One region of the Faecalibacterium sp. IP-3-29 genome, then DNA from elsewhere that is predicted to be linked to it. Evidence: a T-box and tRNA genes for the amino acid it is inferred to sense, from the RefSeq annotation. Region 1 holds a T-box; the other holds one or more tRNA genes.
The links. A T-box is a leader RNA that pairs with one kind of tRNA and senses whether it is charged. The one in region 1 lies ahead of asnS (asparagine--tRNA ligase), so its partner is inferred to be a tRNA-Asn.

Region 1 (4,422 bases):
GAGAGGTTTATTTTATTTCTGCTTATTCGTATACGATGCAGCCCAGGATCTGCTTGCCCAGCCGAACGATCTTCTCGTTCTGCTCCCGCACGGCATCGGTGCGGGTGACCGTGCAGTCGGCAGCCAGCACAATGGCATCGGCAGCCACCACATGGGGCACGGTGGCAGCGGCCTTGAGGATGCTCTCGGCGGCGGTCACGCTCTGGCCGCGCAGGGGTTCCGTGGCCTGCAGGGCAGCGGCCAATGCTTCCAGCTGGTCCGCAGGCAGATCGCCGGTAACCAGAATATTCTTCGCCTCCGGGGCGCGGCTGCGGATGGTCTGAGCCATCAGGCAGAGCATCTCAGCGTCCGCGCTGCCATCGGGGCGGCCCTCCATCTGATAGAGCTTCGCATCCAGCTTTCCGGCTTTCTTGGTGCGGTCGCTGGCCAGCGCGCCCAGCACGGGCAGGCCGGTGGAGCGGTTCAGCTCACTGGCCGAGTAGACCATGCCGTCCAGCAGGAACTTGACCACGACCACGCCGCAGGCAAGCACACCGCCCAGCAGGAAGCCAATGAGCAGGTACTTTGCCACCGAGGAGGCAGCGCCGCCGCCCAGTGCGGGCTCCTCCGCACTCTCCCAAGTACTCTTAGCAGAAGCCAGATTGTCATCCAGCGCCTGACGGGCACTCTGCAGTTCCACCAGCTGGCTCTGCAGATTCTGAACATCTTCATTGCTCGTCTGCTGCAACGCACGCAGTTCCGTGGAGACCCCCTGTGTCACGCTCTGATCAATCACGCGTACACTGTGGCTGCACACAGCAGCTGCCGCTTTATCATGGATCAGATCCAGACGACCCAGCAGCGCGTTCAGAATTTTCTCTGCGGTCTGCTGATCTGCAGCATACGCCTGCAAGGTCATCACGCCGTTATACTCGCCACTGTCGTTCTGGGAAAGTTCTACCGTGACCACGCCCTTCAGGTAGCGCACATCTACCCCTACGGCATCAGCGGCAGCATTCATGGAGTCACCGCTGACCAGCTGTTTCTGATATGCAGCCAGCAACGCACCGGTCGGGTCAACATTCTGATACGCAGAACCCGGCTGGATTTTGTAGCCGCTGTCAATATAAAGGTCAGCCTGCGCCGTCCAGACATTATAAACGTCCAGATTTTTTAGCAGCGACTTTTCTGCATAGTCCTGTGCCTGTTTCAGTGCTTCCTGCACACTGGACTGCGCATCCTCGTTGCTCTTCGCCGTCAGCTCGTACTGCTGCACAGCAAACTCATAATCCTTCTCTTTCTGCTGATACTCAGCCAGAGCCTCTTCATAAGCAACCTGATCTTCTGCCGAAACAGCGCCGCCGCGCAGGATTTTTACCCCGGCAAGGCCGCCAGCGATCACAGCACAGACCACCGCGGTCAGCAGGATAGGCTTGAGCTTGTGCAGAAGGGTCACCATGAGCGCGACGAGGTCGATCTCTTCCTCATCCTGTGCGCCGGTGGGGTAAGTGGTTTGATTTTCGTTCATGCTCTACTCCTCAGGACAAAGCCAATCTTCATGTTTGTTCCGTTTTGTGCAATGCACATACTATAACAGGATAAATAATAGCATCCTTTCCGTCAGAATTCAACCGTTTTCCCACAAAAAGCCGATTGACAAACCGGTGCTGCTGTGCTATTTTTAGAATTACCGAAAAGCAAGGATCGGGAAAAGTAACGCATCCCGGACGCTACAGAGAGCGCGGCAGCAGCTGAGAGCCGCGTGCGGGCCAGTGCGCGAACGAACACCCGGGAGCTGCAAACTGAACACGGCATTCTGCCGCCAGTAGGTGCGCCGCAAAGCCCAGCGTTACCAGGGCAGCGCTTATTGGAGCGCGCGAGCGACCGGACACTTCCGGTAATTCAGGTGGCACCGCGGACATTACAAGACAGCTTGTTCGCCCTGAAAATTCAGGGCAAAGCTGTCTTTTTATTTTTATATCGGAGGAAAGAAAGATGGAACGTACTGAGATCGTCTCGCTGTACAAGAACACTCCCGCCGACGGCACGGTGGTCACCGTGTGCGGCTGGGCCAAGAACATCCGTGATTCCAAGAACATCGGCTTCATCGCCCTGTCGGACGGCGGCTGCTTCAAGACCCTGCAGGTCGTGCTGGAGGCAGGCAAGCTGGCAAACTACGAGGAGGTCATCCACACCGGCCTGTACAGCAGCCTGCGCATCGTGGGCCGCATCGTCCTGACCCCGCAGGCAAAGCAGCCCTTTGAGCTGAACGCCGACAGCGTGGAGATCCTGGGCGACTGCCCCGCAGACGAGTACCCCCTGCAGAAAAAGAAGATGAGTATGGAGTATCTGCGCACCATGCCCACCCTGCGCCCCCGCACCAACACCTTCAACGCCGCATTCCGCGTGCGCAGCGTGGCTGCCTACGCCATCCACAAGTTCTTCCAGGAGAACGGCTTCATCTACTCCCACTCTCCCCTGCTGACCGCTTCCGACTGCGAGGGTGCCGGTGAGATGTTCCAGGTCACCACGCTGGATCTGCAGAACGTGCCCAAGAACGAGGACGGCACCGTGGATTACAGCCAGGACTTCTTTGAGAAGCCCGTCAACCTGACCGTTTCCGGCCAGCTGGAGGCCGAGGCCATGGCCATGGCCTTTGGCAAGGTGTACACCTTCGGCCCTACCTTCCGTGCGGAGAAGAGCTTTACCACCCGCCACGCCGCCGAGTTCTGGATGATCGAGCCTGAGATGGCCTTCTGCGACCTGAAGGGCTACATGGACACCGCCGAGGCCATGACCAAGTTCGTCATCCGCTACGTGCTGGACAACTGCCCCGATGAGATGGCCTTCTTCAACCAGTTCATCGACAAGGGCCTGATCGAGCGCCTGGAGCTGGTGGCAAACAGCGAGTTCGGCCGCATCACCTACACTGAGGCCATTGAGATCCTGAAGAAGAACAACAAGAAGTTCCAGTTCCCCGTGGAGTGGGGCGTGGATATCCAGACCGAGCACGAGCGCTACCTGACCGAGGTCGTGTTCAAGAAGCCCGTCTTTGTCACCGATTACCCCAAGGAGATCAAGAGCTTCTACATGAAGATGAACGCGGACGGCAAGACCGTGGCCGCAGCTGATATGCTGGTGCCCGGCATCGGCGAGCTGATCGGCGGCAGCCAGCGCGAGGAGAACTACGACAAGCTGGTGGCCCGCATGGACGAGCTGGGCATGGACAAGACCAACTACGAGTGGTACCTGAACCTGCGCAAGTTCGGCGGCGTGGAGCACGCCGGTTACGGCCTGGGCTTCGAGCGGATGATCATGTACCTCACGGGCATCCAGAACATCCGTGACGTACTGCCCTTCCCCCGCACCGCTTACGGTTTCTAAGGATTAAATTCAACCCTCTCAGTCAAAGCCTGTCGGCTTTGCCAGCTCCCCCGAAGGGGGAGCCTATTGCGGCTCTTGGATAAAGGCAGCATAGCCTCCCCCCTCGGGAGAGGTGGCATTGCGGAGCAATGACGGAGAGGGTTGTTTTCAACAAGGAGATAAATACAAGTGGAAAATATCGCTCCTGCCCTGTTGGACTGGTTCTACGCCAACCGCCGCATCCTCCCCTTCCGGGAGGACCCCACGCCCTACCATGTCTGGCTGAGCGAGATCATGCTGCAGCAGACCCGGGTCTCGGCGGCGCTGCCCTACTACGAGCGCTTCCTTGCCGCCCTGCCGGATATCCCCGCGCTGGCCGGATGTGAGGAGGAAAAGCTGCACAAGCTGTGGGAGGGGCTGGGTTATTACAGCCGGGTGCGCAACCTGCAGAAGGCAGCGAAGATCGTCTGCGTTCAATACGGCGGGCAGCTGCCTGCTGATTACAACGCCCTGCTGGCCCTGCCCGGCATCGGGGAGTACACGGCGGGGGCCATTGCATCCATCAGTTTCGGTCTCCCGGTTCCCGCCGTGGACGGCAACGTCCTGCGGGTGTTTGCCCGGCTCTACAACGACCCTCGGCTGGTCACCGACCCGCAGGTGAAGCGGGAGTTCACGGCACGGGTCATGGAGCACCAGCCGCCCGCAAAAGCCGGAGACTACAATCAGGCCCTGATGGAGCTGGGCGCGCTGGTCTGCCTGCCCAACGGCGCACCTCTGTGTGAGCAGTGCCCGCTGGGCACGCTCTGCCGGGCCCGGGCCGCAGGCACCGCCCTCTCCCTGCCCCAGAAAACGCCCCCCAAGGCCCGGCGCATCACACCGGTCACGGTGGTGCTGGTGCTGAACGAGGGCCGGGTGCTGCTCCAGCAGCGGCCGGCCAAAGGCCTGCTGGCCGGGCTGTGGCAGCCGGTGCTGTGGGAGGATACCACCCTCACCGCCGCAGAGACCGCCGCCCGCCTTGCTGCCCTGGGACTGGACTGCACAGGGGTACATTTCACGCCCCTGCCTGCGGCCAAGCACATT
Region 2 (4,422 bases), 460 kb from region 1:
AAAGGCAATCGACGCTTTGTTTACCTGCTCCAAAACACAAATCCCCCACTGCCTGTTCGGTCAATGGACAGGCGGTGGGGGATATTTTATATGGAGTTCAGAAGAAAAATGCTGGGATCAGAGCTTACAGCTGGGGGCCGGCAGAGACCAGAGCCTTGCCGTGCTCGTTACCCTCGTACTTCTTGAAGTTCTTGATGAAGCGGCCAGCCAGATCCTTGGCCTTCTCCTCCCACTGGGAAGCGTCGGCGTAGGTATCGCGGGGATCCAGGATGCCGGTGTCAACACCGTTCAGGACGGTGGGAACCTCGAAGTCGAAGTAGGGGATCTTCTTGGTGGGCACGTTGTTGATATCGCCGTTCAGGATAGCATCGATGATACCACGGGTGTCCTTGATGGAGATGCGCTTGCCGGTGCCGTTCCAGCCGGTGTTGACCAGGTAAGCCTTAGCGCCGCTCATCTGCATCTTCTTGACCAGCTCCTCAGCGTACTTGGTGGGGTGCAGCTCCAGGAAAGCCTGACCGAAGCAAGCGGAGAAGGTGGGAGTGGGCTCGGTGATGCCGCGCTCGGTGCCAGCCAGCTTGGCGGTGAAGCCGGACAGGAAGTAGTACTGGGTCTGCTCGGGGGTCAGGATAGAGACGGGAGGCAGAACGCCGAATGCGTCAGCAGACAGGAAGATGACATTCTTTGCAGCAGGTGCAGAAGAGATGGGGCGGACGATGTTCTGGATGTGGTTGATGGGGTAGGACACACGGGTGTTCTCGGTGACAGACTTGTCAGCGAAGTCGATGTGGCCCTCGGCATCCAGAGTGACGTTCTCCAGCAGAGCGTTGCGCTTGATGGCGTTGTAGATATCAGGCTCGGAGTCCTTATCCAGGTTGATGACCTTTGCGTAGCAGCCGCCCTCGAAGTTGAACACGCCGTTGTCGTCCCAGCCGTGCTCGTCATCGCCGATCAGCAGACGCTTGGGATCGGTGGACAGGGTGGTCTTGCCGGTGCCGGACAGACCGAAGAAGATGGCAGTGTTCTTGCCCTCCATATCGGTGTTGGCGGAGCAGTGCATGGAAGCAATGCCCTTCAGCGGCAGGAAGTAGTTCATCATGGAGAACATGCCCTTCTTCATCTCGCCGCCGTACCAGGTGTTGACGATGACCTGCTCCTTGCTGGTGATGTTGAACATAACAGCAGTCTCGGAGTTCAAGCCCAGCTCCTTGTAGTTCTCGACCTTGGCCTTGGAAGCGTTGTAAACAACGAAATCAGGCTCAAAGTTCTCCAGCTCCTCAGCGGTGGGCTTGATGAACATGTTGGTGACGAAGTGTGCCTGCCAGGCCACTTCCATGATGAAACGGACAGCCATGCGGGTGTCCTTGTTTGCGCCGCAGAAAGCATCCACAACGTACAGGCGCTTGTTGGACAGCTCCTTCTTTGCAATCTCCTTCACGGCAGCCCAGGCTTCCTCAGAAGCGGGGTGGTTGTCGTTCTTGTACTCATCGCTGGTCCACCAAACGGTGTTCTTGGAGTTCTCGTCCATCACGATGAACTTGTCCTTGGGGGAACGGCCGGTGTAGATGCCGGTCATAACGTTCACAGCGCCCAGCTCGCTGACCTTGCCCACTTCGTAGCCTTCCAGGCCGGGCTTGGTCTCTTCCTCGAACAGCTGCTCGTAAGAGGGGTTATACACGACCTCGGTCGTGCCGGTAATGCCGTACTTGCTCAGATCTACCTTTGCCATGATACTTATACCTCTTCTTTCGTTCAGATCAATTCTGATCGCGCGACGCACAGGCCCTTAGCCAATGGGCAGCGCGGGCGATGAAGAAATACAGATGCGTATTCTCCTGTTTACCATTATACATAAAAACGTTCCAAAATCAACCAGAGGAAACAAAAGGTTCTTATAAATGTAACAAATTTCATTCAGAATCTTAGCTGTTTGAAGTGATTTCATAAGAAGAAAGGGGAACCGCGGCGAACAAAATAAAGAAAAGAGACCCAAAACACAACTTTGATAATATTTTGTCGATTCTGGATGCAACTGGGTATCCCAGAGCGGAAAAACCGGGGCGGGAGGCCCGCAGCACAAATTTCTGAAAAACTTGAAATTTCCTGTTGACAAAGTACGACTGCTATGCTAAAATAATCGAGTCGGGAGCGAAACCCCGATGCGAAAATGGACGTATGGCCCGTTGGTCAAGCGGTTAAGACAGAGGCCTCTCACGCCTTTAACATCGGTTCGATTCCGGTACGGGTCACCATTTTATAGTAGTAAAACGGCTGTATGCCGTTTTATATAGATGCCTCTTTAGCTCAGTCGGTTAGAGCACCTGACTGTTAATCAGGGTGTCGCCTGTTCGAGTCAGGCAAGAGGCGCCAGCAAAGCGATGGAAATGTTCCATCGCTTTTTTCTTTTTGTTGACAGAAAATTGCACAGGGGATATACTGGAGAGTAAGAAATATCACGATAGCGGCATCCTTGTGGTCAGCGTCCTCACCCTCTCAGGCGCTTGAGCGCCAGCTCTCCCAAAGGGAGAGCTTCTGACGAAACGGTGAAGCTGCCCAAGGCTCCCCCTTTGGGGGAGCTGGCATTGCGCAGCAATGACTGAGAGGGTGAGCTGCCTGAAAAGGAGAAATCACAATGAAACAGATCATTCTGACCGGCGACCGTCCCACGGGCCGCCTGCATGTTGGCCACTACGTTGGCTCTTTAAAGGAGCGCGTGCGCCTGCAGAACACCGGCAAGTTCGACGAGATCTATATTATGATCGCTGACGCGCAGGCCCTGACGGACAACGCCGATAACCCGGAGAAGGTCCGCCAGAACATCCTGCAGGTGGCACTGGACTATCTGGCCTGCGGTCTGGACCCCAACAAGGTCCACATCTTCATCCAGTCCATGGTGCCTCAGCTGACAGAGCTGAGCTTCTATTATATGAATCTGGTCACGGTGAGCCGCCTGCAGCGCAACCCCACCGTGAAGAGCGAGATCCAGATGCGGAACTTCGAGACCAGCATCCCGGTGGGCTTCTTCACCTACCCCATCAGCCAGGCAGCGGATATCACGGCATTCGGTGCCACCACTGTGCCGGCCGGTGAGGATCAGATGCCCATGCTGGAGCAGTGCCGCGAGATCGTGCACAAGTTCAACGCCGTCTACGGCGAGACCCTGACCATGCCTGAGATCATGCTGCCCCAGAATGCCGCCTGCCTGCGCCTGCCCGGCATCGATGGCAAGGCCAAGATGAGCAAGAGCCTGGGCAACTGCATCTACCTGTCGGATGAGCCCGAGGACATTAAGAAGAAGATCATGTCCATGTACACCGACCCCAACCACCTGCGGGTGCAGGACCCCGGCAAGGTGGAGGGCAACCCCGTGTTCATCTATCTGGACGCTTTCAGCCGCCCCGAGCACTTTGCCGAGTTCCTGCCGGAGTACCAGAACCTCGATGAGCTCAAGGCCCACTATCAGCGTGGCGGTCTGGGCGACGTGAAGATCAAGAAGTTCCTCAACGCCGTCATGCAGGCCGAGCTGGAGCCCATCCGCAACCGCCGCAAGGAGTGGGAGCAGCGCCTGCCCGAGGTCGTGGAGATCCTGAAGGAAGGCAGCGCCGTGGCCGAAAAGACCGCTGCCGCCACCCTGGCCAATGTCCGCAAAGCCATGCGCATTGACTACTTCGCGGATAATAACCTGCTGAAGTAACAAATGGTAGAAACAAAACCGCCTGTGCCCATGCGATTATGCTGGGTGCAGGCGGTTTTTGCGTGGCTGCAACCGCTGGTTGACAAATTTCAAGCCGCAATTGGTGGTTGTCAACTGGAAAATCTGCTATGATAACAGCATAGAGGACGTCCGCCGGAATCCATTGATACGCCGCCCTGCGGCAGAAAAGAGAACACTATGATCTTAGCAGAAAAAATTGCCCTTCTCCGCCGCCAGAATGGATGGAGCCAGGAGGAACTGGCCAATCAGCTGAATGTCTCGCGCCAGGCGGTCTCGAAGTGGGAGGGCGGAATGTCCATCCCCGACTTGGATAAAATACTGAAGCTGAGTGCTCTGTTTGAAGTGAGCACCGACTACTTATTAAAAGATGAGCTGGAACAGCCCGATGCCACGGCCCCGCTGCCGAAGGAAGAGCGGGTGACGGAACCCTGCCGCACCGTCTCATTTGACGAGGCAAACGCATATCTCAGCACGGTGCAGGCCGTGCATGGGAAGATGGCGGCGGGTGTGAGCTTGTGCATCCTCAGCCCCATCACGCTGCTTGTTCTGGGCGCATGGAGCGATGGTACACCCAGCGAAGAGCGGATGACAGGGCTCGGTGTCATCTTCCTGCTGCTCTTCGTCGCGCTGGGGCTGCTGCTCATCCTGCCCGCCGCCATCCGGCTGGAAGCGTTTGAATATCTGGAAAAAGAGCAGATCGCCCTTGC

Region 2: it encodes a tRNA-Asn, which carries the amino acid that the T-box ahead of asnS (asparagine--tRNA ligase) is inferred to sense. The anticodon was not compared.

The regions. Positions count from the first base shown of each region.
Region 1 is NZ_CP094471.1:360,426-364,847, reverse strand. It holds gene MTP40_RS01655 (hypothetical protein) at 23-1,507, opposite strand; T-box leader at 1,671-1,927, shown strand; gene asnS (asparagine--tRNA ligase) at 1,975-3,363, shown strand; gene MTP40_RS01645 (A/G-specific adenine glycosylase) at 3,532-4,422, shown strand, end outside.
Region 2 is NZ_CP094471.1:2,904,433-2,908,854, reverse strand. It holds gene pckA (phosphoenolpyruvate carboxykinase (ATP)) at 125-1,729, opposite strand; tRNA gene MTP40_RS13945 (tRNA-Glu) at 2,178-2,252, shown strand; tRNA gene MTP40_RS13940 (tRNA-Asn) at 2,294-2,370, shown strand; gene trpS (tryptophan--tRNA ligase) at 2,633-3,694, shown strand; gene MTP40_RS13930 (helix-turn-helix domain-containing protein) at 3,893-4,422, shown strand, end outside.